Linked DNA regions of Parasedimentitalea psychrophila. The protein of the gene in region 1 interacts with the protein of each later gene in a pairwise test. Links are inferred from orthologs where the notes say so. Each region holds a gene or a part of one and is shown on either strand. Other genes may lie near its edges.

Evidence for each region.
Region 2: the proteins of QPJ95_RS00625 (region 1) and grxD interact in binary tests that used the Escherichia coli proteins (3 or more experiments, as listed by UniProt). The link is inferred for Parasedimentitalea psychrophila from one-to-one orthologs.

Annotation. Positions count from the first base shown.
Region 1 is NZ_CP127247.1:124,501-139,673, reverse strand. What follows is about bases 7,563-10,542. They hold QPJ95_RS00625 (BolA family protein), read left to right. Parts: upstream 7,563-8,915; coding sequence 8,916-9,170; downstream 9,171-10,542. Other genes in these bases: pepT (peptidase T), read right to left, coding at 9,825-10,542; QPJ95_RS00620 (DUF4177 domain-containing protein), read right to left, coding at 9,197-9,685; QPJ95_RS00630 (DnaJ domain-containing protein), read right to left, coding at 8,184-8,810; QPJ95_RS00635 (DEAD/DEAH box helicase), read left to right, coding at 7,563-7,843. In the rest of the region: QPJ95_RS00665 (aminopeptidase P family protein), read right to left, coding at 1-147; cobaltochelatase subunit CobT, read right to left, coding at 252-2,129; cobaltochelatase subunit CobS, read right to left, coding at 2,326-3,312; QPJ95_RS00650 (DUF1326 domain-containing protein), read left to right, coding at 3,596-4,234; QPJ95_RS00645 (DUF2182 domain-containing protein), read left to right, coding at 4,227-5,027; QPJ95_RS00640 (GYD domain-containing protein), read left to right, coding at 5,110-5,442; more of QPJ95_RS00635, read left to right, coding at 5,699-7,562; more of pepT, read right to left, coding at 10,543-11,072; Asp-tRNA(Asn)/Glu-tRNA(Gln) amidotransferase subunit GatB, read right to left, coding at 11,194-12,705; QPJ95_RS00605 (hypothetical protein), read right to left, coding at 12,986-13,384; QPJ95_RS00600 (VOC family protein), read right to left, coding at 13,381-13,734; QPJ95_RS00595 (winged helix-turn-helix transcriptional regulator), read left to right, coding at 13,846-14,268; QPJ95_RS00590 (Tex family protein), read left to right, coding at 14,374-15,173. UniProt on the Escherichia coli protein: Transcriptional regulator that plays an important role in general stress response. Has many effects on cell morphology, cell growth and cell division. Acts by regulating the transcription of many genes, including dacA (PBP-5), dacC (PBP-6), ampC and mreB.
Region 2 is NZ_CP127247.1:4,353,098-4,368,204, forward strand. The notes cover bases 1-2,914. They hold grxD (Grx4 family monothiol glutaredoxin), read left to right. Parts: upstream 1-1,233; coding sequence 1,234-1,596; downstream 1,597-2,914. Other genes in these bases: purL (phosphoribosylformylglycinamidine synthase subunit PurL), read left to right, coding at 1-536; QPJ95_RS21000 (BolA/IbaG family iron-sulfur metabolism protein), read left to right, coding at 715-951; QPJ95_RS21005 (hypothetical protein), read left to right, coding at 948-1,199; QPJ95_RS21015 (cell division protein ZapA), read right to left, coding at 1,685-2,101; QPJ95_RS21020 (coiled-coil domain-containing protein), read right to left, coding at 2,101-2,914. Also shown: more of QPJ95_RS21020, read right to left, coding at 2,915-3,015; tkt (transketolase), read left to right, coding at 3,255-5,276; QPJ95_RS21030 (hypothetical protein), read right to left, coding at 5,463-5,885; QPJ95_RS21035 (DUF808 domain-containing protein), read right to left, coding at 5,935-6,897; gap (type I glyceraldehyde-3-phosphate dehydrogenase), read left to right, coding at 7,126-8,145; QPJ95_RS21045 (hypothetical protein), read left to right, coding at 8,207-8,350; QPJ95_RS21050 (PAS domain-containing hybrid sensor histidine kinase/response regulator), read right to left, coding at 8,420-10,963; QPJ95_RS21055 (response regulator), read left to right, coding at 11,412-12,026; QPJ95_RS21060 (cytochrome P450), read right to left, coding at 12,046-13,278; QPJ95_RS21065 (TfoX/Sxy family DNA transformation protein), read left to right, coding at 13,416-13,748; ndk (nucleoside-diphosphate kinase), read right to left, coding at 13,819-14,241; QPJ95_RS21075 (ABC-F family ATP-binding cassette domain-containing protein), read left to right, coding at 14,440-15,107. UniProt on the Escherichia coli protein: Monothiol glutaredoxin involved in the biogenesis of iron-sulfur clusters.

The DNA.
Region 1 (15,173 bases):
GCGAGGCGCCACATATTCCCCCTGATGCGCATCGGCGCGCGGCACCAGAAACCCATCCAGGTGTTGCGCTGTCATCTCAACCCGCAGAGCCTGCAGTCGCGGCGGTCCCTGTTCCGGGCGGGCGGTCACATCAAATGTCTGATACATGCAGGGTCCTCCAATACGGGCCTAAATAAAAAGGCGCGCCCAGCCGGTGACGCGCCCCATTTTCTTCTTGTTCCAAATACCTCCGCCGGAGGCAAGGGGCGGCGCTAGCCGGCCCTTTTGATCCCCATCACCCGGGCTCGCGCCCGCGGATCTGAATCAAACAGCGCTGCCAGCTGTTCGGTCATCGCGCCGGCCAGCTGTTCCACATCGGTGATGGTGACCGCGCGGTTGTAATAGCGGGTCACGTCGTGACCGATGCCAATCGCCAGCAGCTCGACAATCTTTCTCTTCTCTACCATGGCAATCACATCGCGCAGGTGTTTTTCCAGATAATTGGCGGGGTTCACCGACAGAGTGCTGTCATCCACTGGCGCGCCATCGGAAATCACCATCAGGATTTTGCGCGATTCCTGTCGCGCCGCCATCCGCCGATGTGCCCATTCCAGCGCCTCGCCGTCGATGTTTTCCTTCAGCAGGCCTTCTTTCATCATCAGCCCCAGATTGGGCCGGGTGCGGCGCATGGGGGCGTCGGCACTTTTGTAGATGATGTGGCGCAGATCGTTCAATCGGCCCGGCATCTGCGGGCGACCATCGTTCAGCCAGACTTCGCGTGCCTGGCCGCCTTTCCAGGCCCTGGTGGTAAAGCCGAGGATCTCGACCTTGACGTTGCAGCGCTCCAGCGTGCGGGCCAACACGTCGGCACAGATTGCGGCGATGGAAATCGGCCGTCCCCGCATCGAGCCGGAATTGTCGATCAGCAGCGTCACCACGGTATCGCGGAACTCGGTGTCTTTTTCAATCTTGAACGACAGCGGCGTGGTGGGGCTGACCACCACCCGTGCCAGACGGCCGGCATCCAGAATGCCTTCCTCCAGATCAAATTCCCATGAGCGGTTCTGCTGCGCCTGCAGGCGGCGCTGCAGCTTGTTGGCCAACCGGTTGACTGCACCCTTCAGCGGTTCCAGCTGCTGGTCCAGATAGGCCCGCAGCCGTTCCAGCTCGGCCGGCTCAGCCAGATCTTCGGCGCGAATTTCCTCGTCGTGGTCGCCCATATAGACCCGGTAGTCGGGGTCGGCATCCGAGGGCGGCATCGGGGTCGGTGGCTCCAGTGGTGCCTCACCATCCGGCATCTCAGTTTCTTCGCCGGTTTCCTCGTCGGCCATATCATCGGCCGAGACCTGGGCCTGCTGTTCGTCCTGCTGCTGCTCCTGGCTTTGCTCGGGCTCGGCGTCAGCCTCATCGTCCGAGGCATCGTCCTGACCGGAGCTATCCGGGTCGTTCTGCTCATCGCCGTCGTCTTCGGCCTGATCGTCCTGATCATCATCCTGTTGGTCCGGGTCGTCGCCCAGCTGATCGCCATAGCCAAGATCCGAGATCACTTGCCGTGCAAACCTGGCAAACTCGGCCTGATTGTCGATTGTCTGGTCCAGGTTCTCCAGGGTGTCGCCGGCCTGACCTTCGATAAAGCCGCGCCACAGTTCCATCACATTGGCAGCGCCCGCGGGCAATGGGCGACCAGTGGCCAGATGGCGGATCAGATAGCCGGCCGAGACCGCCAGCGGCGCCTCGGATGCGGTCTTGCACTGGTCATAGCCCTTGCGCAGCGCCTCGTTCTGGATTTTGACGTCGATATTGCTGGCAGTGCCCGGCATATGCCGCGCCCCCATCGCCTCGCAGCGGGCGGTTTCCATCGCCTCGTAGAGATCCCGCGCCATGTCACCCGGAGGGGCGTATTTGGTGTGGACGCCATCGTCGTGGTACCGGTGCCGCAGGGCCAGCGCATCGGCGGTGCCACGCGCCAGCAGCACCTCTTGCCGGGTCATCCGGCGCGACACCTGCGGCAGCCGCATGGCGTCACCAGACAAGCCCGAGGGGTCAACTGTATAGCTGACGCTCAGCTCGGCATCATTGGCCATCACCTTGGTGGCCTCGGCGAGGGCCTTTTTGAACGGATCAGCTGGATTGTCGTTTGGTTTTTTCATGGTCACGCAGTGTCCTTGGTCCAAGCATTCCGTCTTGCGCAGCCAATGTCCAGTCTCCTCTCATCTTAGCAGAGAAGGCAGAGCCCGGCCGCGGGCGGGAAACGAAGTGCCCGCTCCGTTTCACCGAAGGCAAACCTTCGGTTTGGCAGAGCGGACGGGCACTGCCCGGCGTTGCCGCCGGGCGGGTCGTCACAAGTTAGCCGAGGCTCACGTTTGCGGCGCTCTCGGGCAGTTCCTCATCGAAACAGCGCTGATAGAACTCGGCGACGGTCTGGCGCTCCAGTTCGTCACATTTGTTCAGGAACGACAGCCGGAAGGCATAGCCCACATTGCGGAAGATCTCGACGTTTTGCGCCCAGTTGATCACCGTCCGCGGCGACATCACGGTGGACAGATCACCGTTCATGAACGCGGTGCGGGTCAGGTCGGCGACGGTGACCATCTGGCTGACGGTCTTGCGACCGGCCTCGGTGTTGTAATGCGGTGCCTTGGACAGCACGATCATGGTTTCGGCGTCGTGGCTCAGATAGTTCAGCGTCGCCACCAGCGACCAGCGGTCCATCTGGGCCTGGTTGATCTGCTGAGTGCCGTGGTACAGTCCGGTGGTGTCGCCCAGACCAACAGTGTTGGCGGTGGCGAACAGGCGGAAATAGGGGTTCGGAGTGATGATCTCGTTCTGATCCAGCAGGGTCAGCTTGCCATCATGCTCCAGCACCCGCTGGATCACAAACATCACATCGGCACGGCCGGCGTCATATTCATCAAACACAATCGCAACCGGGTTGCGCAACGCCCAAGGCAGGATACCCTCGTGGAACTCAGTGACCTGCTTGCCGTCTTTCAGCTTGATCGCATCCTTACCGATCAGGTCGATCCGGGAGATGTGACTGTCGAGGTTGACCCGCACCGCAGGCCAGTTCAGCCTTGCGGCAACCTGTTCGATATGGGTGGATTTGCCTGTGCCGTGGTAACCTTGGATCATCACCCGGCGATTGTGCGAGAACCCGGCCAGAATCGCCATCGTGGTGTCGGGGTCGAATTTGTAGGTGGGATCGATCGTTGGCACCCGTTCGGAGCTTTCGGCAAAGCCCTTGACTGTCATGTCGGTGTCGATGCCAAACACATCGCGGACCGAGATGCTCTCGGTGGGTTTAGCATTGATATCCAGCAAGCCGTTGCTCATGACGCGCGATCCTTATTCTTTTCCCTAGGGTGGGGCCCCGTTTGTCGGATTGGTGCAACATCTTACCGGCGAGGGCAAGGGGAAGTGCAACCGTATGCCAGTTGGCTTGGTGTTTGTTTGCCGCCTGGCCTTAGTTGGCGGCGGTTTCAGGAGATGAAAATTTTCTGCGACATTCAGGTCGTAATCCAGAAAGACGCCCTATCATTAGGGAAGGCGTCGTTGCGGGGAGAACCCGAGCGGCGGTTGTGCTGTTTTGGTAACGATTTGTTCGGGGGGATTTTCTGTGGAAAAATGGAGCATTCAGGGCGAGGAAATTGTCAATTGTAACTGTAACTTCGGCTGTCCCTGCCAATTTGGTGTGCTGCCAACGGATGGCACCTGCGAGGCGGCGGTATTTTTCCGCATCGACAAGGGAAATTATGGCGATGTTCAGCTTGGCGGGCTGCTGGCTGCCGGGGTCTATAAATGGCCCGGCGCAATCCACGAGGGTGAAGGCCAGATGCAGCTTATTATAGATGAGACTGCCAGTGCTGCGCAGCGGGCCGCGCTGGAGGCCATCATGACCGGCAAGGATACCGTTGAAATGGCCACCATGTGGTATGTTTTCAGCGCCATGTGCCCAACCAAGCATGAAACGATCATTGCGCCGATTTCGGTTGAGATAAACGCTGAGGATCGGATCGGCAAAGGCAGTGTTGCTGGCGTCGTCGAGGTCAACGCCGAACCGATTCCACATATCATGTCGGGGGCGCCGCACCGTGTGGGGATCCGGCTGCCGAACGGGTTTGAATTTGGCTTTGCCGAGATGGCCATGGGCAGCACCAAGACCTCGGGCGGGGCGATTGAGTTGCTCAAGAATTCAGGAACCCATGCGCATTTCGCCAGTCTGCATCTGACCGGAGAAGGACGAGTTGGTGCCTGAAGGGGGAGCGGATGTAGCGCCGGAAAATCCCGTCTTGGGGCGGGGGGCGGTGGAACGCTTGGCACGCCGGGACGGGCTGATCGTTGCCCTGTCGGCGCTGTCGATCACCGTGATGGCTGCCTGGTATACCTTTGCCGAGGTGGAGGTCTCGATGACCGCAGGTCCGCTGTGGACGCCGGGCTATGCGCTGCTGAACTTTGCGATGTGGTGGGTCATGATGATTGCCATGATGACCCCCAGTGCGGCCCCGATGTTGCTGTTGTATACGGCGGTCAAACGGATGGGACCGGATGCGGAGCGGGTTGTACTGCTTAGTCACTTGTTCCTGGCCGGGTATCTGTTGGCTTGGGGGGGCTTCAGCCTGATCGCCACTCTGGCGCAATGGCAGGTCGAGACCCTTGGTCTGTCGATGGGCGCAATGATGCCGATCAGGTCCGGCGGGCTGGCCGGGGTGGTGGTGCTGCTTGCGGGACTGTACCAGATGAGTGGTCTCAAACATGCCTGCCTGGCCCATTGCCGCTCGCCCGGCGCGTTTCTGGTGCAGCATCGCCGCCCGGGCGCAACCGGGGCGCTTTGGTTGGGGATGATCCACGGCGGGTATTGCCTGGGGTGCTGTTGGGCGCTGATGGCACTGCTGTTTGTTGGCGGCATCATGAATGTCTACTGGATCGTCGGGCTGGCGCTTTATGTGCTGGCCGAAAAGAACGTGCCGCAGATACGCGCGATGACCCGCCTGACGGGCGGATTTCTGATCGTGGCTGGCACCTATGTGCTGATCTCTGCGCTGGCTTGACACTCGGCGGCAGAGCTTGGGCCCTGACAAAAGCTGTCAGGGATTATTTGTGAGACTGGCAAGTCTGTTATGGGAGAAAAACATGCCACTATTTATAACATATGCAAGCTATTCTCAGGTCGGTATCAAGGGGTTGCTCAGCAAACCTGAAAACAGATCTTCGGTTGTTCAGAGCCTGATCGAAAAGGTCGGAGGTAGGCTGGTGGCGATGTATAACACCACCGGCACCAATGATGTTGTGCTTGTCTCAGAGGCTCCGGATGGTTCGGATGCGGTGGCGATCGCCATGGCGGTCTCTGCATCGGGAGCGATCGCGCGGGCCGAAACCGTGCGGGCCTGGACCAGCGATGATTTTGAAGCGGTCATCAAGAAGGCTGCTGGCCTGACCGGCGCCTATGTGCCTCCTGGATCCTGAAATTCGGTCTGGGTCGCCTTGATACCGGCGGCCCGAACCGCAGGCAGTGATCTCCGGCGAAGGGGGCTTTCCTATGGGGTTGATTTTTGTCGGCCGCTGAACGCATAGCTGCCTTTACCACAGAGCATCTATACTTTTGCTCTGAAACCTATTACATGCCCCCATTCGGGTCATGTGGACCCCGCCCACCGGGATGGTGGTGCCATCAAAATTCCGGGCTGGCTGTCCCAATTGCCGTGCCCCGCAGCAAGCGAAAATGAATATCGTGAAAACAGCACTCGCAGAGGCGCTCAAGGCGCGCGGTTACGAATCGTTGACCCAGGTCCAGCAAGAGGTCAGCAACCCTGATCTGGTGTCTAAGGATCTGTTGGTCTCGGCCCAGACTGGCTCGGGCAAAACAGTAGGATTTGGTCTGGCGATGGCGCCGACCTTGCTCGGTGACGACGAAGGCTTTGGCCGCGCCGCATCACCCTTGGCGCTGGTGATTGCACCCACGCGTGAATTGGCAATGCAGGTCAAGCGCGAGCTGGAATGGCTCTATGCCGGCGCCGGGGCCCATATGGCCTCGACCGTTGGCGGCATGGATATGCGCGACGAGCGCCGGGCGCTGGATCGCGGCACCCATATCGTTGTGGCCACACCGGGTCGTTTGCGCGACCACATCATGCGCGGCTCGATCAACCTGTCCGAAGTGCGCGCCGTGGTGCTGGACGAGGCCGACGAGATGCTCGACCTCGGTTTCCGCGAAGATCTGGAATTCATTCTGGGCGAAACCCCTGAAACCCGTCGCACCCTGATGTTCTCGGCCACCGTGCCAAAAGGCATCGCGCGTCTGGCTGAAACCTATCTGAAGGATTACGAGCGGATCACCACCGTTGCCGCGACATCGCAGCACGCGGATATTGATTATCAAATGCTGGCTGTGTCTCAGCGCGATAGCGAAAACGCCATCATCAACGTGTTGCGCTACCACGAAGCGCCCAATGCGCTGGTGTTCTGTAACACCCGTGCAATGGTCAACCGTCTGACCACACGCCTGTCGAACCGGGGCTTCTCGGTGGTGGCGCTGTCGGGCGAGCTGTCGCAGGCCGAGCGGTCCAACGCGTTGCAATCCCTGCGCGACGGTCGTGCCAGCGTCTGCGTGGCCACCGATGTGGCGGCGCGCGGCATTGACTTGCCCAAGCTGGATCTGGTGGTTCATGCCGAACTGCCAAACAGCCACGAAACCCTGCTGCACCGCTCAGGCCGGACTGGCCGGGCCGGACGCCAGGGTGTCTCTGCGCTGATCGTACCACCCAAGTCACGCGGCAAGGCGATGCGCCTGTTGCGGGCGGCCAAACTCACCGCCGAAGAGCTGAACGCGCCAAGCGCCGAAGCGGTTCGTGGTCAGGACGAGGCCCGTATGCTGGGCGATGCAACCTGGACCGAAGTCGTCACCGACGCAGAGGCCACACCAGTGGCAAACCTGCTGGAGAAGTTTGCGCCCGAACAGCTGGCCGCAGCCTATCTGCGCCTGTTCCATTCGCGCCACACTGCGCCCGAGGAACTGGGTGATCCCGGTCAGGACAAGGGCGCCCGCAAAGAGCGCGAGCCGTTTGGTCCTTCGGTCTGGTTCTCGATTTCCGGTGGTCGCGATGCGGGCGCTGAACCGCGTCGTTTGCTGCCGATGCTGTGCAAGGCAGGCAACCTGTCCAAGGACGATATCGGCGCCATCCGGGTGCAGGGCCAAGAAAGCTATGTTGAGCTGCGCCAGAGCAGTGTCGATGGCTTCCTCAAGGCACTGGGCAAACCTGAAGTTGAAGGCTCCAAGGTTGTCAAGCTGGACAAGGCCCCGGATATCGCCCATTCGCCACGCCCCAAATTTGAGGGCAGCGGCCCGCGTCGCGATGATCGCAAGCCCCGTGGCGACTTTAAGCCACGCGAAGATCGCAAACCGCGCGACGATTATAAGCCACGCGAAGATCGCAAGCCGCGTGACGATTTCAAGCCTCGCGAAGATCGCAAACCGCGTGACGACTACAAACCGCGCGAGGATGCGGGTAAGAAGGGTGGCGACGCCAAATATGGCGGCAAATCGTCGACCCCTCCGGTCGATTGGAACGATTCCCCTGCGCCCCGCTCGAAAAAACCCAAGGCAGGGATCGGCAAAGGTGGCGGCAACCCGTCTCAGCGCATGGCGCGTCCGGGTGAAGAACACGTCACGCCGCTGAAACGGCGCAAGACTGGCGACAGTAAGCCCTATGCCGGTAAGCCCGGCGGCGACAGTGACCGCAAAGGTCCGCCCCCCCCCAAGGGCCGGGCTGACAGCAAAAAGAACAAGGCCCGTGCGGCGCTGGCCAAGGGAGGCCCCGCCAAAGGTGGCGGCGGTTTCGCCAAGAGCAAGCCTCGCAAGGGGAACTGAGTAACAAAGGGCGGCCCGGTTGGGCCGCCCTTTTCCTTTGTCGACCCCGGTTTTGCGGTGATGAAATATCGGGAACTGGCCCACCTGGTACCGGCCCACCTGCCGCAGACCGAGGGCATTACCAGCAATCGCGACCTGGCCGGGCGCCCCTCGCGCAGAGCCTGAAGGCGACCGTCGTCGAGGGCTGTCTGCGCTGCGGCGGTATCGCATTGTGCACGAGCCAGAACGGATGCGTCCCTTTGCCTGCCAGTTCGACCCTTTGGGTGGCCGATCGCGGATGGGAGAATCAAAAAAGGGCACCTGCAATGGCGCCCTTTGATAGCTATGGTTTGTGACCGGCTTATTTAAAGGTCTTGCTGTCCTTGATCTGATCCCAGGCCCACATCACCTCTTGCAGCTGTTCTTCCTGCGAGCGGTCGCCGCCGTTCATGTCGGGGTGCAGCACTTTGATCAGTTTCTTATAGGCCTTGCGGATCTCAATTTTGGTCCAGCCATCACTGGCCTCCAGAATTTCGATCGCGCGACGTTCGGTGGCGGGAAGGCGGCGGCCGGTGCTGCCGCCGTTTTTGCCGGGGTTCTGGGTGGCATTGGCGCCCAAAACCTGCTGCGGGTCCTCGATGCCCAACCGGGCCCAGGCCCGTGCCTCGGGATCGCCTATTGGCCGGGTTTCGCGTTCCCAGACCTTGTCCTTGGATGACTGGGCATTCAATTCGGCCTCGGTCGTGCCATCAAAGAAGCTCCACTTACTATTGTATTCACGGACGTGCTCTTGGCAGAACCAAAAGAAATCATCCAACACATCCGGCGCCTTGGGGGCGCGGAACTTGCCGGCCTCCTGGCAGCCTTCGTGGTGGCATTCACGCACGGAGGTCTCGGAGGCTCCGGACATGCTGCGCCGCCCGCGCGGGTTTTTTTTCTTGGCGGATCGGACCGACATATCGAAACCGAAAGGATCTGACTTGCTCATGGGGGTGCACCTTCTACGACGCATCTATTCGACTCGGAGCAAACACTTTAATCTACACAGCGGCAGATAGAAGGGGGTAACGAAAAAAATATGGGAAATGAGGCTATGAACATCACGCAAGAGATCGAAAATCGGCTGCAAGAGGCGTTTCAACCGTCTGAATTACAGGTCGTTGATGACAGTGACAGCCACCGCGGCCATGCGGGGCACGACGGGCACGGCGAAAGCCACTTTAACGTGATGATCCGGGCCGCCGCGTTTGGCGGACAAAACCGGCTGCAGCGTCATCGCATGGTGCACAAGGCGCTGGGGGATATTGTGCCGCGCATCCACGCGCTGGCACTGGACATCGACGCCTGATCAAGAGGCGGGCTGGGGCGGCCTGATTACTGGCCGTCCTCGTCGCTTTGCTGCTTGGCCCGTGCTTTCAGCGCGGCGGTGACGCCAGCCACCGGGCTCAGCTCTTCGACACCATCATCGGCCTGCATTTCGCGGGCACCGGCACCGGGCACCGGGGTGGCATCTGCCGCAGCCTGAGGGTCGCCCGCGATTGCGGTCAGCGGCACCGTTTCAGGGGCGTGGACAGCGCGGACGGAGGGGCTGTGATCTGCCTGTGCGGCGGGCATGCTCATTTCCTCATCCCCGGTGGGGCGGCGAAACACCATCACATTACGCCAATGGGTGGTTGATCCGGTCAGCCCCGAGCGCTCCTCGCTGGGCAACAGCTCGGCGCGCTGAAACTCCCAGCCGTCAGCCCCCATGTCATTCAGCAGCTGCTCAATGGTCACGGCAAACCGCCCCTGAGGCGTCTTCACCCCTTTGGCCTTGGTGCCCTTGGCGGGGGCGGGAACAACTTTGTACTCGAACATCATCAGGATCCGGATCGTTTGTTTGTTGCATGTGTTTAGCAAGAGCAGGGGGGCAGGCCAAGGTGGGAATGTGACGCCAGCGGCACATCGCATAATTGGACGCCGGTATCACCCCAGCGCCCAACTTGATTTGCCTTTGGGGGCTTTATCCGGCCTGCTTATCTGCGGCCAGGCTGGCCAGCGACAGGCAAACTTCGGTTGCGGTCACCATGTCCTGCACCGAGATCCATTCCAGTGGTCCGTGGATGCATTGCATGCCGGTAAAGATATTTGGCGCCGGGATTCCCAGTTCCGTGAGCCGCGAGCCGTCGGTGCCGCCTCGAATGGGCACTGACACCGGGTCAATCCCATGCGCCTTGCTGGCCTCCCGGGCGAGCTCAACCGGCGTCATGTCTTTCTCCAGCCAGTAGCGCATGTTGCGGTATTGCGGGTAGATTTCGCAGGTGATGGATGCGCGGGGTTCCGTGGCCTGCACCGCGCTGCAAACCTGCCGCAGGATGTTGCCTTTGGCCGCCAGCCCCTCCATTTCAAAATCACGCAGGATCAGTTTGATCACCATTTCAGACGATCCACCAAGCATATCCGTGGCATGGATAAAGCCGTCGCGGTCATCGGTGGTCTCGGGTGTCATGGTTGCCTGCGGCAGCGTCTGTATGATCTTGGAGGCAAGGTGGATGGCGTTGACCATTTTCTCTTTTGCCAGACCGGGATGGATAGAGACGCCGGTAACGGTGACAACGGCGCGGTCAGCCGAGAAGCTCTCAAATTCGATCTCACCCACTTCGCCGCCATCCAGAGTATAGGCAAAATCGGCGGCCAGATCTGTGATCAGCGCGTCGCCCACGCCGCGGCCAATTTCTTCGTCCGGGGTAAAGGCGATGCGGATTGGTCCGCGGCGGAAGTCTGGATTGTCCAGCATATGACGTGCCATTGTCATAATGATCGACACACCCGCCTTGTCATCGGCCCCCAAAAGAGTGGTGCCAGATGCCGTTATCAGGTTGTGGCCCTGTTTGGTCGCCAGATACGGATGCTCGGCCGGAGACAACACAAGGTCGGGATTGTCCGGGAAGGTGATATCACCGCCGTTGTAGCCCTTGATCACCCGTGGTTTGACGCCTGTTGCATTGAACTGCGGCGCCGTGTCCACATGGGCAAGGAAGCCAATCGTTGGCCCCGGCACAGTGCCTGGAATGGTGGCTAGCACAACGCCGTATTCAGTCAGCTGCACGTCCTGTGCGCCAATGGAGCTGAGCTCTTCCTTGAGCAGGTCCAACATCCCGAACTGGCATTTGGTACTCGGGGCCGAGGGAGAGTTTTCGTCGCTTTGGCTATCGATTGCAGCATAGCGGACAAGCCGGTCTTCGAGTTCCTGATTGAAACTGTTCTGCATGGTGACTCCTGAATTTTTGCCCAGAGAACGGGCCGCTTGGCGGAGAGTCAAGCTGATGAAGGCGGCAAAACAAAAGGGCGACCCTATGGCCGCCCTCGTATTACTTGCTGTAACCGTTGGGTTATTCGCCCAGTTTTTGCGCTACTAGCTGGTTCACGGCCTTGGGGTTGGCCTTGCCGCCGGTGGCTTTCATCACCTGCCCGACAAACCAGCCCGCCAGTTTTGGGTTCAGCTTGGCTTTTTCCACCTGCGCCGGGTTGTCGGCGATGATCTTGTCCAAAGCCGCCTCAATGGCGCCGGTGTCGGTCACCTGCTTCATGCCGCGCGCCTCGACGATTTCAGCCGGGTCGCCACCCTCGGTATAGACGATCTCAAACAGATCCTTGGCGATCTTGCCGGAGATGGTATCCGCCGAGATCAGCGCGATGATGCCGCCCAGTTGCGCCGGAGAGACCGGGCAGTCGGCGATATCTTTGTCGTCGGCTTTCAGGCGGCCAAAAAGTTCGTTGATCACCCAGTTCGCAGAGAGCTTGCCGTTGCGGCCTTCGGCCACGGCCTCAAAATACGCGGCCGATTCCACATCCGCCGTCAGCACCGAGGCGTCATAGTCGGACAGGCCAAAATCGGCGATAAAGCGCGATTTCTTGGCGTCTGGCAGTTCCGGCAGGGTGGCGGCAATCTCGTCGACCCAGGCCTGCTCGATTTCCAGCGGCAACAGATCGGGGTCGGGGAAGTAGCGATAGTCGTGCGCTTCTTCCTTGGAGCGCATCGACCGGGTCTCGCCCTTCTCGACGTCATAGAGACGAGTTTCCTGGGCCACGGTGCCGCCAGCCTCGACGATTTTGATCTGCCGTTCGGCTTCAACAATGATCGCTTGCTGGATGAACCGCATCGAGTTCATGTTCTTGATTTCGCAACGGGTGCCGAGATGGGCAAAGTCCTGAGACTCCTGGTATTTTTCATACTGACCGGGACGGCAGATCGATACGTTGACATCAGCCCGCATATTGCCGTTCTGCATATTGCCGTCACAGGTGCCCAAGTAGCGCATGATCTGACGCAACTTGGCGACAAAGGCGGCGGCTTCTTCCGGGCTGCGGATGTCGGGACGGCTGACGATCTCCATCAGGCAAACGCCGACACGGTTCAGGTCAACAAAGGACATGTTCGGATCCATATCGTGGATCGACTTGCCGGCGTCCTGCTCCATGTGGATGCGTTCGATGCGAATGTTGCGCGCCAAGCCGTTGCCCAGTTCGACCAGCACTTCGCCTTCGCCGACGATGGGGTGATACAGCTGCGAGATCTGGTAGCCCTGCGGCAGGTCGGGGTAGAAATAGTTCTTGCGGTCAAAGGCGGAATTCAGGTTGATCTGCGCCTTCAGGCCCAGTCCGGTGCGCACCGCCTGTTCGATGCAGTATTCGTTGATTACCGGCAGCATGCCGGGCATTGCGGAATCGACAAAGGCCACGTTTGAGTTTGGTTCAGCACCAAACTGGGTCGAGGCGCCGGAAAACAGTTTGGCGTTGGAGCTGACCTGAGCGTGGACCTCCAGGCCGATGACCAGTTCCCAGTCATGCTTGGCACCCGAGATCACCTTGGGTTTGGGCAGTTCATATGTCAGGTCGAGCATGTCGCACCGGCTCCTTTGATCAGGTTTGCCAGCGTTCTAGGCCAGCCAGTGAACCGGGGCAAGAGGCACGAGCGGTGCCGGGCAGAGGAATCGGGGTTAAGGGGCCGAAGCCTGGCCTGGTCAGTGCAGGCTGTGCCAGTGATTTCCGCGATCAAGCTGTTGGGGGACGAACATCCAACCGGGCTGGCAGAGCTGGGGGGCTTGATTTATCTGAAATCCCCGATGGGCTCCTGTGGTTGGCAGCACATCGGGGTTCCTGTTGGCAATTGTAGATAGCGCCTTATGCGATCTTTCGATGGATCCATCCCAACAGGATGCCAAACACACCAAATTGAACCGCACTGGCTGTCGCCTCAATTTTTATCCAGTCCAAAATGGACGGCACTGCGTATTTGGCGGGTTCTGTCAGGACAATGTAACTCGCCAGGAACAGGCCAAAACCCAACGAGATGGTTATTGCGTCACGCAGCGTTGGCACCGTTGGGGCCAGCCGGGAAAGAGCCAGGCTCAGAATCAATCCCTGGATGATCATGACGGAGAATCCCATCAGCATAATGGGGGACCCGCGCAGGAACCCCACTGCGGCAAAGTGATCTTTGTTGAGCAGAAAGTGCGAGGATCCCTGCACCGCAAAGGTGACCGCCATAAAGGCGAGCACGGAGATCAGGTGCTTTGTCATGCCTTGGCGTTCCCATCCCGCTTCCACAGGGCCAGCGGGGCGCCGCCCGGATCCCGAATGAAGGTCGCAACGCCCGCGGGTCCAGTCAAGTTTTCCGCAATAATTGTGGCGCCATTTGACGCGGCTTTGGTCACCGCAGATGTCAGATCTTCAACCTCGATATAGGGCACCCATCCGCTGAGCCCGTCCATGGGGTCACAGGCCGCTGCAAACGGCTTTCCACTGCCACTCTCCAGAAATGTCATCGGCCCAACGCTATTGGCTGACCAGCCAAATGTCTCGTTCAGGAAATGGACGGTTTCCTCGCGTTGCGCACCAATATTGTCAAACCATACAAAAGGTGAGGGCATGTTTTCTCCAATTCACTTGTGTTTTGCAAGTGAATATTTGATCGAGAGCTTTCAAATTGCAAGTATTATTTTTGCTGTTATTCTTTGGGCATGAAAAGATCAGAGAAAATCATGTGGTCCGGGTGTCCGGTTCGCTATGCAGCCGGTGTGTTTGGCGACAAATGGTGCTTTGTCCTGCTGAGGGACGTATTGCTGCATGGTAAACGATATTACGGCGACTTTGCGGCCTCGGAGGAGGGGATATCGACAAATATTCTGGCGGACCGTCTGTCCCGGCTAGAAGAGGAGGCCATGTTGACCCGGCATGTGGATCCGAACAAACGAAGCAAGGTCTTCTATCTGCCGACAGGCAAAGCACGGGCGCTGTTGCCAGCATTATTGGGCATGATGGTTTGGGCCACTGAATATGATGAAAACACTGCGGCGCCGGCCTCATTTGCAAAAGCATTCCGGGAGGACCCCAAGGCTGCAATCGCCTGGTATGAGGCTGAAATCGACCGGGTGAATGCGGCTTTGGATCTATCCTTATGCTGAAAATGCCCAGCTGGGCGCTATTTTGCCCTGCTGACCCCGTGACCACTTGGCGGACTTCACCCGCGCGGCTAAGAAGGGTGTCCCAACAGACTTGAGGAGACCGCCGTGGAAACCGCCCGCCGTATCGCCCATTCCATCGCCACACAGATCAGCGCCCGACCTGAGCAGGTGGTGTCGGCCGTGAAGCTGCTGGATGAAGGCTCAACCGTGCCGTTCATCGCCCGCTACCGCAAAGAGGTGACCGGGGGCCTGGATGATACCCAGTTGCGGACACTGGCCGAGCGGTTGTCTTATCTGCGCGAGCTGGAAGCGCGCCGTGCGAGCATTCTGCAGACCATCAAGGCGCAGGATAAGCTGACCGTTGAACTGGCCGGCACAATTGCCAAGGCCGAGACCAAGGCGCAGCTGGAAGACATCTATCTGCCCTATAAGAAGAAGCGCCGCACCAAGGCGATGATTGCCCGCGAAAATGGGCTGGAGGCACTGGCGGATGCTATTCTGGCGGATCGGATGACCGCGCCCGAGGCGCTGGCCGAAGGCTATGTTTCTGAGGCTGTCGAGACGGTGAAGGATGCGCTGAACGGTGCGCGCGATATTCTGGTGGAACGGCTGACGGAAAATGCTGCCTTGCTGGGAGGTTTGCGAAGTTTTTTGCAGAAAGAGGCGTTTCTGACGGCGCGGGTTGTGCAGGGGCAGCAGGACAAGGGCGCCAAGTTCTCGGATTATTTTGACCATCGCGAGCGCTGGGCGGATGTGCCGTCACACCGGGCACTGGCGATGCTGCGCGGCGCGAATGAGGGCGTGCTGACACTGGATATCGGTCCCGACTCCGAGGAGGGCGCGGCCCGTGCCGAAGCCATGGTGGCGGCGCAGTTACAGGCTGGCGGCAAAGGCCCCGGAGATAT
Region 2 (15,107 bases), 4.2 Mb from region 1 along the record:
CGACCATCGGAGCCGTTGGCCTGATTGCCGCCGGTGAAGAGCCGATCATTGGCGAGGCCCGCGACGGCCATATCGCCCTGCTGGTAGGTGAAACCCTTGGCCACCTGGGTCAGTCTGCCCTGCTGGCCGAGATCTTCAACCGCGAAGACGGCGACGCCCCGGCAGTGGATCTGGCTGCCGAAAAGCGTAACGGCGAGTTCATCCGCGCCAACCGGGACTATATCAAGGCCTGTACTGATCTGGCTGATGGTGGCCTGGCACTGGCGGCCTTTGAGATGGCAGAAGAGGCTGGAGTTGGGGTGCAAATTGACGCCGCCGACACCCCCACTTTGTTTGGTGAAGATCAGGCGCGCTATCTGGTGGCCTGCAATTTTGACCAGGCCGAGGCACTGATGTTGACTGCCGGGCAAGCTGGCGTGACCCTCACCACTGTTGGCCACTTTTCAGGCGACACGGTGAAGATCGGTGGCAGCGAGGCGCCGCTGGCTGAGCTGTCCGCCATTTACCGCAGCAGTTTTGCCGCAGCAGTGGCCTAGGCACCACGACACAATCTGAATCACATCAAAGCCACCCCTTCCCCTTAAGGAAGGGTGGCTTTGATCTGTCGCCTTGTGGGCCCCCAGATCCCCCAGATCCCCCAGTCATCACAGCTCCCCCTTGCAGCCCCGCCCCAGCACATCTACATCTAAGCCAACAAGACAGGAGACGACCCTAATGGCCATGATAGCCTCAGACATCGAAGCGCTGATCCGAGAAAGCTTCCCAAACGCCGAGATCACTGTGATGGGGGACGACGGGGTGCATTTCTCGGCCCAGGTGATCGACGAGAGCTTTCGGGGCAAGAACCGGGTGCAACAACAACGCGCGGTGATGGCGGCGCTCAAGGGCAAGATGGATGGCGCCAATGGCGAGATCCACGCCCTGGGTCTGACCACCAAAGCGCCTGAGTGACCACTGGTCCCTGGATCATAACTGGAATTGTTGCACTTATTGTTGCGGCAATCGGCATTGAAGCCTATGTGAAGCGCAACAAAAGACGGGCACTGTCGCAGTCGCAACCCAAAATGCGCCATGGAAACCGCAAAAAGGTTGAGCTGGGACAAGAAGCAACGGATCTGGATCTGGTTGAACAGGCCATAAGACAAAACCAGCTGTTAAAAGACGTCGGCAGGCGCTTGAGCAGCCGTAACATCAAATGAAGCGCGACAGCGCGGTAGACTAAGGAAACGCGACATGACTGACGCAAAAACCCGTATCGACGAAACCGTCAAAGCCAATGACGTGGTGCTGTTTATGAAAGGCACCAAAGAGATGCCGCAGTGTGGCTTCTCCTCCAAGGTCGCCGGTGTGCTGAACTACATCGGCATCGACTATACCGACGTCAACGTGCTGGCCGACGAAGACATCCGTGCCGGCATCAAGGATTACTCCGACTGGCCCACCATTCCGCAGCTCTACGTCAAGGGCGAATTTGTTGGCGGCTGCGACATCATCGTCGAGATGACCCTGTCCGGTGAGCTGGACGGTATGTTTGACGAAAATGGTATCGCCTATGACAAAGAGGCCTCCAACAAGATCCGCGAATCCAACGCCTGAGCTGATCTGCCCAGAAACGAAAAGGCCCTCAGAGCGATCTGGGGGCCTTTTGTCGTTCAACTGATGGAGAAATGCAGATACCGGGCGGTTACTGTGCCAGTTTTTCTTCGACCTGCGCCGCCATTGCCTCGGCCCTGGTGGCCAATTCGCTCAGCGTATCGGTGACTTGTGGCGGCACCACCGGAATCTCGATGCGCTCGGGCTCGGGGGCCGGCGCGGCCCGCAGCTCGGCCAGTTCCGCGTCCCGCGAGACCAGCTCCGCATCCCGCGCCGCCAGCTCAGTCTCGACGATTCTGATCCGGTCCTCAACCGCCGCGGTTTTATCCGCCAGCAGCAGGCCGGCCATCAGTAGCATCCGGGCCTCGGGCATCCGGCCGATCTGATCCGATAACACCTTCGCCTCATCGTCCAGCATTTTGGCTGCCGATTGCAAAAAGCTCTGCTCGCCATCCTGACAGGAAACTTCAAAATCACGACCGCCGATATGAATGGTCAACTCGGGCATCAGACTTCCTCCCCTTCTGGTAGATTTCGCGCATGGGCCAACAGCGGTTCCAGCTTGGCCAGAACCACATTGACCTGAGCCTGATCGCTGGCCTGTGCGGCGCGCAGACCTGCAATCTCGGCTTCCATCGCTGTATTGATCAAATCCGCATCGCCAACCCCGGCGGCATTGGCCTCACGCAGGGCCGTATTGGCGCTGCGCAGGCTTTCGTTGGCGTGGCGCAACTGCTGCAATTCAGTGTCCAGCCGAACCAGCATATCATTCTGCCGGTCCAGTTCTTCGCTGTGGTCGGACCCGACGTCACCATCCGCCAGTGCAGCTGCGGGTTGGGCCGCGGCCAATTCACCCTGCGCGGTTTGCAGTTGCGCCTTCAAATCTTCAATTTCTGCGCGCAGCTCAGCAGAGCCGCCATCCGCACTGTCCGCATCCGCACTGTCTTCGTCCTCACTGGCCGCGCCCTCTGCCTCGGCGATCCGGGCTTGCAGCGCTGTGATATCCGCGTTCCGTTCGGCGACCTCGGCATCTAGCGCCGCTTTGCTTTCGGCCATCACGGCTGCAGTGTTACCCGCCGCTTCCAAATCAGCTGTCAACCGCTGGTTTTCAGCCTTCAGGGCGTCTTTTTCGGCGGTATTTCCGACTTCATTGCGCAGCAATTCAACTTCGGCCTGCAAAGACTCAAGATCCCCGGACGTATCCGCCGACGGTGCCACATCCGCCAATTGCGCCTTTAGCGTTTTCAGGCGCTCTTGGAGCTGAGCATTGGCGAGTCTTTCATCGTCCAAAGCCTGGGTCAAATCGTCTTGTGCAGCCGCACCCAGAGCCGCGTTCTGAGCCGCCTCGAGAGCGCCCAATCCGGTCCCGATTCTGTCCATCGCGGCCGCTATGCGGCCTTGCAGTTCCTCGATTTGCCTCATGCCCGTTCCTCACCAATCCGCACCATCTGCTTAAACCCAACCCCACAAGCGAATCGCACCTGCGGCCCGGTTTGTGCCAGCTTACTCAAAGCAGGAGTAAATTACCCCATGTTTGCTTTCAACCACTTGCAGGCCAATCTTGACCTTGGGCGGCGATGTAACGCCCAGCAATACTTGATCTTTGTCAAATCACTGCTATTGAGCCCTCTATCTGCGTGAAAACCCAAAGGAATGACCCAGTGGACCTGACCGCCCTGCGTACTGCAAACCCCGAACATTGGGCCAAGGCTGCCGCCATCCGCGCCCTGACCCTTGATGCCGTTGCCGCTGCCAATTCGGGGCACTCTGGCATGCCGATGGGCATGGCTGACGTCGCTACCGTTTTGTTTGAAAAGCATCTAAAGTTTGATGCATCTGCGCCTCAGTGGCCCGACCGCGACCGGTTCATCCTGTCGGCTGGCCATGGCTCAATGCTGATTTATTCGCTGCTGCACCTCTGCGGCGATGCCCAGGTCACCCTGGACCAGATCAAGAATTTTCGCCAGATGGGTGCGCTGACTGCCGGTCACCCGGAAAATTTCCTGCTGGACGCGGTTGAAACCACCACTGGCCCGCTGGGTCAGGGTCTGGCCAACGCGGTTGGCTTTGCCATGGCGGAAGAAATGCAGCGGGCGCAGTATGGCCGCAAGATTGTCGACCACTACACCTATGTCATGGCCGGCGACGGTTGCCTGATGGAAGGCATCAGCCAAGAGGCCATGGGTCTGGCCGGGCGTCACAGCCTCGGCAAACTGATCCTGTTCTGGGACAACAACAACATCACCATCGACGGCACCGTCGAGCTGTCCGATCGTACCAATCAGGTGCAGCGCTTTAAGGCGTCTGGCTGGCAGGTCATTGAAATCGACGGCCACGATCCACTGGCCATCGACGAGGCAATCACTGCCGCCAAGAAATCGAAGAAACCTTCGATGATTGCCTGCAAAACCCATATCGCCCTTGGTCACGCCGCGCAGGACACCTCCAAAGGTCACGGCGCCTTGACCGACGCCGACCAGATGAAAGCGGCCAAAGAGGCCTATGGTTGGACCTCTGGTCCATTTGAAGTCCCTGCCGACATCAAATCCCAGTGGGAAGCCATTGGCAGCCGTGGCGCTGCGGATCGTACTGAGTGGGAGGGTCGCTTTGCTGAGGTTTCACAGCAGAAACAGGATCGCTTCAACCGTGCCTATGCAATGGACGCGCCGAAAAAGCTGTCGGCTGTTGTCAAAGCCCTGAAAAAGCAGATCAGCGAAGACCTGCCAAAGGTCGCCACCCGCAAGGCGTCAGAGATGGCGTTGGCGGTGATCAACCCGATCATGCCGGAAACCGTTGGTGGCTCGGCTGATCTGACTGGCTCAAACCTGACCAAGACCGGCGACATGGGCGTGTTCGACCTGGATAACCGCAAGGGTCGTTTTGTCTATTGGGGTATTCGCGAGCACGGCATGGCCGCCGCGATGAACGGTATGGCGCTGCACGGCGGCATTCGCCCCTACTCGGGCACCTTCTTCTGCTTCACCGACTATGCGCGCCCGTCGATGCGTCTGGCGGCCCTGTCAAAGATCCCAACTGTGTTTGTGATGACCCACGATTCAATTGGTGTGGGCGAAGATGGCCCAACCCACCAGCCGGTGGAGCATCTGGCGATCTGCCGCGCCACCCCGAACACCTATGTGTTCCGCCCAGCAGACGCGGTGGAAACAGCCGAGGCCTGGGAAATTGCTCTGACCACCAAAGACACGCCATCGGTTCTGTCGCTGACCCGTCAGGGCCTGCCGACTGTACGGACCGAGCACAAGCTGAACAACCTGACCGCCAAGGGCGCCTACGTGCTGGCCGAAGCGACGGGCAAGCGTCAGGCCATCTTGATCGCCACTGGCTCCGAAGTCGCAATCGCGATGGAGGCCAAAGCCAAGCTGGAGGCGATGGGCATCGGCACCCGTGTTGTTTCCATGCCCTGTATGGAGCTGTTTGCAGCCCAGGACGAAGCCTACCGCCGCAAAGTGCTGCCTGCAGGACCAGTTCGGGTTGGTATCGAAGCCGCCATGCGGGCCGGCGGCTGGGATCGCTGGTTGATGGGCGAGCGTGGCCAGGACAAGAAAGCCGCGTTTGTTGGCATGGATAGCTTTGGCGCCTCGGCCCCTGCGGGCGAGTTGTACGAGAAATTTGGCATCACAGCGGATGCGACTGCTGCCAAGGTCAAAGACCTGCTGGGCTAAATTGAACGGTGCGTGCAAGCACGCACCCTACACTGTCGGATCAAGAATGGGCGCCTTTGGGCGCCCATTTCTTTTGAAACAGCACTTGAGACTTACATAACCGGCGTCCGGGTCGAGAAATGGGGTGCAAAGCGCCTCGCCTCGGGTTCGGTCAGGGTTCTGCCCGTGATTTGCACGTACAATTTACTACGACGCCTTTGTCTCGACTACCGCCTTAAGTGCATTATACGCCTTGCGCACATAATCCAGACGCAGTTCATATTGGCCTGCAGCAACGACAAAATCAGGTGGTTGAATACCAGCAACCAGGAAGGCCTGTCTTAGCTGCGTCCCAGAAAGAGGGATGTAATCAGGACTTTCTCCACTGAATTTATTGTACATCCGGCCTCCAAACCAACCACTACGGCCTTCAGCTCTGCTTGCTGCTTCAACTCGAAAGTGAAGAAACCCATAAAGCTGTTTGGCATCCATTGGCGCCAGGTCCGCTGCTGTACTCAACGCCGAAAAAAGCGGCGATAGGCCGCCGGACGCTGCTCCGGTTACCCCTTTCATTGTCGGCGAAGGGCCGGAAATGATTTTGATAATTGCTGTTGTCGGTTGTTTCGCCATAATATCTCGGCCTGTTAATTTGTGTTCATTCAGTTATCTTTGAGCCTGATTATTTGGAGCCTCTGAAAGCGCCCCAAATAGGCGCAATCACCTTGGTCGCCAGTGGGATCAGTGCAAACCCCAGCACCAGACCCAACAGCCCGTCCATCGCCGCCTTGGCGAACCATTCTACAAATCCGGTCCAGCCTTCGGGCACCAGATGCCCCACCGCCGCTGCGTAATCGTGGATATGATTGCCCAGCCAGCCATAACCCAGCTGCTCCATCCCGTGGATGACGATGGACCCGCCAACCCACAGCATTGCCGCAGTGCCAACAACCATCAGCAGCTTCAGGAAGCCCGGCATCATCCGGACCAGCCCCGTTCCCAGATTGCGGGTTACGCCAAAATAGCCATTCTTCGCCATGTACAGACCCACGTCGTCGGCTTTGACGATCAAGGCGACTGAGCCATATACGGCCACTGTAATACCAACAGCCACCAGCGCCAGCGTTGCCGCCTCCATCCAGATGTTACTATCAGGAATTTCAGCTAGTGCGATGGTCATGATCTCGGCTGACAGGATGAAATCGGTCTTGATGGCGCCGGATGCTTTTTGTTCCTCCAGATGCGCCGGATCTCCGGCCTCATCCTCTTTGAACACATGGGTCTCGTCATGGGGCACCAGCAGGTGATAGATCTTCTCGGCGCCCTCAAAACACAGATACGACCCACCCAGCATCAGCAACGGAGAGATCAACCAGGGGGCAAAATTGACCAGCAGCAAGCCGATGGGTAGCAGGAACAGCAGTTTGTTCTTTAGCGAGCCCTTGGTGATCTTCCAGATCACCGGCAACTCGCGGCTGGCGGCAAAACCATGCAGGTATTTTGGGGTCACGGCGGCGTCGTCGATCAGCGCACCGGCAGCCTTTGAACCAGCCTTCAAAGCCTGCGCCGCCACATCGTCGATCGAGGCCGCCGCCACCTTGGCAATTCCAGCCACATCATCCAGCAGTGCCAGCAATCCGCTCATCGCAAGTCCCTCTCAGCCTGTCATTATGCGGGCCAATCTAACCGATACCACCGGTGGCACAAGCGTTAGCGCAATCGCCTTTTGTGTTACCGCCACCAGTCAATTTCCGTTATCGTTAACATGAGTATTTTGCGCTAACAGTATGGATTTATATCCGTTTTCTCCCTTTCGAACTGACCGGCACCGCATTATATCCTGCTTAAGGATTGCTCGCTTGGAGAGATACACATGACCATCAAAGTCGGGATCAATGGATTTGGCCGTATTGGCCGCTGCACCCTGTCACATATCGCTGCTTCGGGTCGTGATGACATCGAAGTGGTCAAGGTGAATGCCACCGGCCCGCTGGAAACTGCGGCCCACCTGATCAAATATGATTCTGTGCACGGCCGTTTTCCAGGCGAAGTGACCATCGGCGACGGCACCATGAACCTGGGTCGCGGCGACATGCAGATGTACTCCACCTATGACATGAACGCATTGGACTGGGACGGCTGCGATATTGTTCTGGAATGTACTGGCAAGTTCAACGACGGCAACCTGGCCAAGGTGCACCTGGAGCGGGGCGCCAAGCGGGTGTTGCTTTCAGCGCCGGGCAAAAACATCGACAGAACCATTGTCTATGGCGTCAATGATCATGAGCTTCGCGCCACCGACACCATGATTTCAAACGGCTCCTGCACCACCAACTGTCTGGCGCCACTGGCCAAAGTGCTGGACGAAGGCATCGGCATTGAACATGGCATCATGACCACGATCCACGCCTACACCGGCGACCAACCGACCCTGGATCGCCGCCATGATGACCTGTACCGCTCCCGCGCGGCTGGCATGTCGATGATCCCGACCTCAACCGGCGCCGCCATTGCCCTGGGCGAGGTTCTGCCCAATCTAAAGGGCCGTCTGGACGGCTCTGCCATCCGGGTGCCGACGCCAAATGTATCGGCGGTGGACCTGACTTTCTATGCCTCACGGGATGTGACCGTGGACGAGGTCAATTCAATCGTCGCCGAGGCCGCAAGAGGCCCGATGAAAGGCGTTCTGGGCTACGAGCCGGCGCCTTTGGTGTCGACCGACTTCAACCACTCGCCGGAAAGCTCGATTTTTGCCCCGGATCAGACCCGTGTTGTGGGCGGCCGTATGGTCCGTGTTCTGGCCTGGTATGATAACGAGTGGGGTTTTTCTGTGCGCATGGCGGATGTTGCCTGCGCCATGGGCCGTCTTTCTGCCCTGTCCAAGGCGGCTTGAGCTTGAGATATCTCACCCGGTCAGGCATATCTGCCCGGGTGAGATATCTTAACGAGGCGACATGACCACCAAAATTTCTATCGTTCTTGGTCTGATAATCATCGCCTCCCTTGTGGCTGATATCGCCCTGTTTGGAACTGTCCATGTGGTTTTTCTTGGCAAACGGTTTTACGAACTGATCGATTGGGTGGCTTTTTGGCGCTAGGGCACGGCGCTGTTAAAACCCGCGCTGTCACGGGGCCCTGTGCTCCGGGCATTCTGATTTTGGCCTCGGTCAGGCAGAGCTACCGGGCGGAAAAAATGCCTGCGAAATACCCGCATTGACCGGGCTACTGACCAGATAAGGGCCCAGAATAACGCCTGCCTCACCCCATGCATCCGCCAGCGCGTCCGACGGCGGCACACTGCCCGCCGCCGCCGCCTCTATCTCTTGCAGACAGGTGCGAAGCGCCGTGAGCCCCAGCACAGCAGCAGAGCCCGCCAGACGGTGCGCCTCGCGTTGATGGGATTGGCTAACCTGTTCGCTTGCGCCCAGATCCTGACGAAACTGAGCAACATCCCGGCAAAGGGCATTGAGATAGCCCTGCGCCTTTTCATTGCCTAGAGCTTCGATGAATTGCTGGATATCCGAACCCTCATGATTCATTTTAATCGGTGTTTTCTGGCCCGTGTAGCGGTCGATCGCCAATGCCAATTTCGCCAGTGTCACAGGCTTGATCAGGATTTCAGTGAATCCCGCATCCAGAATGCGCCTTTGATCATCACCTGCGCCATGAGCCGTCAACGCGATAATTTCCACACCTTCGGCCAGTTTTCTTGACCGTATCTGCCCAAGCGCTTCGATGCCATCCAAACCCGGCATGCTAATATCCATCAAAATCAGATCATATCTCTCATGCTGCACCGCCTCGACACCCTCTGCTCCGCCGGTGGCACACCTCACCCGGTGGCCTTGCCGCAACAACATTTCCTCCAACAGCATCCGGTTAATATCATTGTCTTCGACAACCAGAATCCGGCGCGCGGCAACATCATCAATAGACATCTTTGGGTGCTGGTTTTGACGCGAGGACACCAGCGGCAAGGACAATGTGAACCAGAACATACTGCCCTCTCCCGGTTCACTTTCAACGCCAATCTCGCCGCCCATTTGCTCAACAATAAGACGGGTGATCGACAATCCCAGTCCGGTCCCTTCTTGTTGGCGGCTGTAACTGGCATCCAAAGTTACAAAGTCGTCGAAAATCCGTTCCAGATCATCGGCAGCGATCCCCTCGCCCGTGTCACAAACGCGAAACTCAACCGCATCGCTGTGCGCAAGACGTTCAACCTCAATGGTGACTTCTCCGCGTTCGGTGAACTTCAGGGCATTGCCAATCAACCGCTGCAGCACTTTCCGAATACTCTTAGAGTTACCGATGCAATGCGCATCCTCAGGCAACCGGCACCGCAAACGTATCAGGTTGCCACCCGATTGGGCGGTCGGATGGAGGCCGTCAATCAAGCCCGCTAGCATTTCCTGCAAATCGAATGGCTCACTGCGTTCGAGTTCTGCAGCAGACTCGAGCCGGGACATTTCGAGAACTTCATCGACATGATGCAGCAATAACTCTCCGGACTGCCGCATCGCCCGCAAGTATTGCTGTTCTTGGGACCGCGTGTCAGCCGTCTCCAGTAGCTCAATCGAACCCATAATTCCGTTCAGTGGCGTTCGGATTTCATGGCTGAGAACTGTCAGCAACTTGTCCTTGGCCCGCTCCCCTGCCTGTGCATCATCGCGCGCACAGCGCAACGCTTTCTCGCCTTCAATACGGGAAGTGATATCACGTATGAAGCACACAAAAACCAAATCATCGCCATCCTGACTGGCTGTCACGTTGAGCTCGATGGGGAAAATCTCCCCGGATTTCCGTTTGGCCTCTACCCGTGTGCGCCCCTTGTTGATTAGTTCACCATCGCCGGTTTTCAGAAAACTTGCGGTGTTGTCTTCGGAGAATTGATGCAGGTGCTCCGGAATGATCACATCCATCAAGCGTCGCCCGACCACGTCTTTGCACAAATAGCCGAATGTTTTCTCAGCCGCGCTATTAAAGCTCAGAATTCGGCCCGAAACATCAACCGACACAATGGCCTCCAAAGACGAGTCGACGATAACGCGTAACCGCTCTGCAGTGGCCCGATTTTCCGCGATCAAACCCTGACTGTGGTGGAACAGACGCTGGATCATTATCGCCGTCATTGCCAATGCCGCCACCAGCGTCAACAACACCCTTCCCAGCCGCCTGATCGTGAGTGACACGCGCTGTTTGCTTTCGGCACCGAGCAGAGTTTCCATTTGCAAACCATATCGGATCAAATCGCGAATATCGCTGTCATTTTGTTGAAACTTGATGATCAACTCGGGCAGTGATTTGACCAAATCCCTATCCGGCCCGGCCACAATCGGCGCAAAATAATCCAACCGATTTTGGATTCGGATGAACTTCTCAGCCACAATGCCATCTGCCCGCACCTCATCAAACATCGGGTAATCGTGCAATGTGGCTACGCGATTGTAATATTTGGCGAATTCAAGACGAAAAACATTCAGGTTCTCGCCTTCCTTGGCCCGATAGGCAATTTCCGTCATTTTTATGTGGGAAAACTGAACCTGTGCTAGGTTCCAAGTCAATCGCTCGGAGGCTTTGCCCCCAACCGTGTCCAGCTCATCCAGAACGAGCCGTCCAAGTCCTAGCGAAAGCGTCCCAAGGCCAACAAGAAATGCAATCGTCAGCGTGAGCACCAGTCTTGTGCGTGCTGTGGCGCGTTTGGAGTTCAATTGGCAGACCTTCCTAATTATCGGGTTGCAGGACGAACCGCACCAATCAGCATTTTAGTCCCAGAATCAGGGGTGAAGACAACGAGGCGCAGCCAAGATAATAAATATGACAACCTTGAAAATCTATTTGGAAAATCAAAAAGTCAGTGCGACACTCAATAGCGGACGACCGGCCAAACCTGACACAGAAACGGCTGGAACGCACGTTAGCCTAAGTATACCCGACTATCCTTTTGTATATGGGCTGTACTTAGGTCGCCCCCTCCTCAGCCAAGCTTATCAGGTCTCAAATGAGCAGCCCAACCCTGAACTTCGAGGGTGATGTCCATAAAAATTTGAAGCATTTAGGTCGAAAAAAAACGCTCTCCATTTCACAAAAGTGGATGGTATTGGCAAGTTTACCGCTATATTGAAAATATGGGGGAACTTAATCCAGTAAGTGAGTTTCATGCGCATATTACTTGCAGACGACCACGACATGGTTCGTGACACCATATCCGCCTACCTGCATTCAGTAGGCGGCGCCGAAGTAACCTCGACCGTCAACCTGCCAGATGCACTGGACCAGATCGAAAAGACTGGTCCATTTGATCTTGTTCTGCTCGATTACAACATGCCGGGGATGTTTGGCCTCGAGGGGCTGGCGCGCGCGTTGAAAAGCAATGGCGGCAAGGGCGTCGCCATCCTGTCCGGCAGCGCCCCCACCCACACCGCTCAGGATGCGCTGGACGCGGGCGCCATTGGCTATCTGCCAAAAACCATGGGGGCTAAATCGCTGCTGAACGCCGTCCGCTTCATGAGCGCAGGCGAGGTATATGTCCCGGTTGAGCTGCTCAGAGAGCAATCACCTGCAAACGTTCACCCTTTGGCTGAAAAACTCAGCCCGCGCGAGGTCGAAGTTCTGAGCGGTCTTTGCCGCGGACAATCCAACAAGGAAATTGCCCGCGATCTGGAGTTGCAGGAAGTGACCATCAAACTGCATGTGCGGACCCTGTGTCGCAAACTGGACGCAAAAAACAGAACCCAGGCTGCGATCACTGCAAAAGAAGCCGGTCTGTTCTAATGCGTCCTGGGACCGGCGTTTACAGCACAGCCGGAAGCTTGGCGTAGCCGCGAAACCTCATCCGGCCTCCACCTATGCGACCGGGAAGGATCTGAAAATCCGGGAACCGATTCAAAAATCGTCCAATCGCAATCCAGCCTTCCATCCGCGCCAGCGTCAGACCCACGCAGACATGCGGACCACCTGCAAACGCCAGGTGGCGGTTCCGGGCCCGTGATATGTCGAAAATCTCGGGCGCGTCGAACACATCCGGGTCGCGATTAGCTGCGCCAATCACCAGATGCAAATTGGTGCCCTTGGCGATGATCCTGCCGTCGATCTCAACCTCTGCCGTGGTTTCGCGGTTGCCCAGCTGATTGGGAGAGCGAAACCGCAACATCTCTTCAATGGCCGGTTTGATCAACTCAGGGCTGTTCAGCAATCGCTCTTTTTGATCCGGATGATCCTGTAAAAGGGCCAATCCGTTGCCAATCAGGTTGGTGGTGGTTTCATGGCCTGCGTTCAGGATGAAGATACAGTTCTGAATCAACTCGATTTCGCTTAATGTGCCGTCGGCCCCCTCCCCTTGAATCAATCGGGTCAGCACATCGTTTTCCAGATCCCCCGGCTGCGCCCGCCGCCGTCCAATCAGGTCCGACAAATAGGCTTTGAACTCGGCAACTGCCGTTTGACCGGCCGCCAGCTGTTCGGCGCTCAGCGACGGTTCCAACGCCCCGAGGATCGCCAGCGACCAGTCCCGCAGCGGTCCGCGTTCCTCCATCGGTACGTCCAGCAGGTTGCCAATGATCTGGATCGGGATAGAGGAGGCAAAATCTTCGATCAGATCCACCTGATCTCGCTGCGCCATATCCTCCAGCAAATGATCGACGGTTGCGATCAACCCTGTCTCCATTCGGGCAATGGCGCGCGGCGCCAGTGCCGAGGTCATGATCCTGCGCACCCGCGTGTGCAGCGGCGGGTCGGAAAACACCAGCGAGCTGGTGTGATGTTCAAACAGTGGCGAACCAACCCCGAACTTGGGCCCAAATGCCGCCTTTTTATCTGACGAATACAGGGTGGTATCACGGTAAATACGATCCAGATCACGGTGACGGCACAGCATCACCGACCCATCCGGCTGCGGCAAAACCGGAGCCTCTGCCAGAAGCGCGTCATAGTAGGGAAAAGGATCGTCAACAAACCCCTGCGGCGGATTCGCTAGATCAAAGCCTTCAATATTCACATTTGCTTGCAACGCTCTGTTTGCGGCCATTCCCATCACCCTCTCTCAATTTCACAGATAGGGTGAATGACTGTAAGTACACTGTCAATTGCCAGGAGGGGCAAACGGTCTCTGTCCGGGCGTTTTCTATGGATGACAACCGCGTTCAGCCCGGATAGAAACGAAACATGAACACACCGATATCCTCGATCCGCAACCTTGGCCCCGCATATGAAGAGGCTTGTGCCCGTGCGGGCATCCAAACGGCTGAACAGCTGCGGCAGCTAGGCGCTGATGAGACCTATGAGCAGTTGTTGAAAACCGGCACCAGACCCCATTTCATTGGCTATTACGTGTTGGTGATGGGCCTGCAGGGTCGGCCGTGGAATGACTGCAAGGGGGAGGAAAAAAAGGCGCTTCGCGTCCGGTTTGACGACATCAAGGGCCGCGCCTTTGACAAAGGGCTGTCAGAGCTGGAGGCGACCTTGAACCAGATCGGTGTCGTCGAGAAACGCCGCTAAGCCCTCATCATACAAAAAAGGCCGCCTGCGTTAACAGACGGCCCAATCAATTTTCAAAACCGGCTAAGGTTTAGCCAACCAGTTCAAGACCGGAGAAGAAGTAAGCGATTTCTTCAGCAGCGGTTTCCGGAGCGTCGGAGCCGTGAACCGAGTTTTCGCCAACCGACTCAGCAAAGTCAGCGCGCACGGTGCCGGCGGCAGCGTCTGCTGGGTTGGTTGCGCCCATGACTTCACGGTTCTTGGCAATGGCGCCTTCGCCTTCCAGAACCTGGCAAACGATAGGAGCCGACGCCATGAATTCACACAGCTCACCGTAGAACGGACGCTCGGCGTGTACTTTGTAGAACTCACCCGCCTGCGCGATGGTCAGGTGAATACGCTTTTGTGCGACGATGCGCAGGCCGGCGTCTTCGAATTTGGCGTTGATCTTGCCAGTCAGGTTACGGCGTGTTGCATCGGGCTTGATGATCGAAAATGTGCGTTCCAGAGCCATCGGGCTTCTCCTGTTATTGGGGTCGGGCAAAACGCCCCACCGCCAGTGATCTAATTTGGCGCTCGGGTAGCACGGCAGCCACCGTTTGGAAAGGGGACAGTCGGCGTCTGACCGCCGGAAATGCCGCAACAAACAGATCGCATCGAACCCCATAACAGAGACTGGCGCACACCGTCACTGTCTGCTACGTCCGGCTTTATGTTACGCATCAAAGATATCACATACGCGGTCGAAGGTCGGCCCCTGTTCGAAGGCGCCAGCGCCACCATTCCCAATGGGCACAAGGTTGGCCTGGTTGGCCGCAATGGCACCGGGAAAACCACTCTGTTCCGGCTGATTTACGGCGAACTGGTGTTGGAATCAGGCGACATATCGCTGCCCAACAAGGCCCGTATCGGCGGCATCTCGCAAGAGGCCCCGTCATCGAACGTGTCGCTGATCGACACCGTTCTGGCCGCCGACACCGAACGCGCTGAGCTGATGGCCGAGGCGGAAACCGCCACCGACCCGCACCGGATCGCCGACGTTCAGACCCGTCTGGCCGATATCGACGCCTGGTCCGCCGAGGCCCGTGCCGCCTCGATCCTCAAGGGTCTGGGTTTCGACGTCGAAGCGCAGCAACGCCCCTGCTCAGACTTCTCTGGCGGCTGGCGGATGCGGGTGGCCCTGGCTGCGGTGCTGTTTTCCGAACCGGACCTGCTGCTGCTGGATGAGCCGACCAACTACCTCGACCTCGAAGGCGCGCTGTGGCTTGAAGCCTATCTGGTGAAATACCCACATACCGTGATCATCATCAGCCACGACCGCGAATTGCTGAACCGCTCGGTCGGTGGCATCCTGCATGTCGAAGAACGCGGCTTGACCTA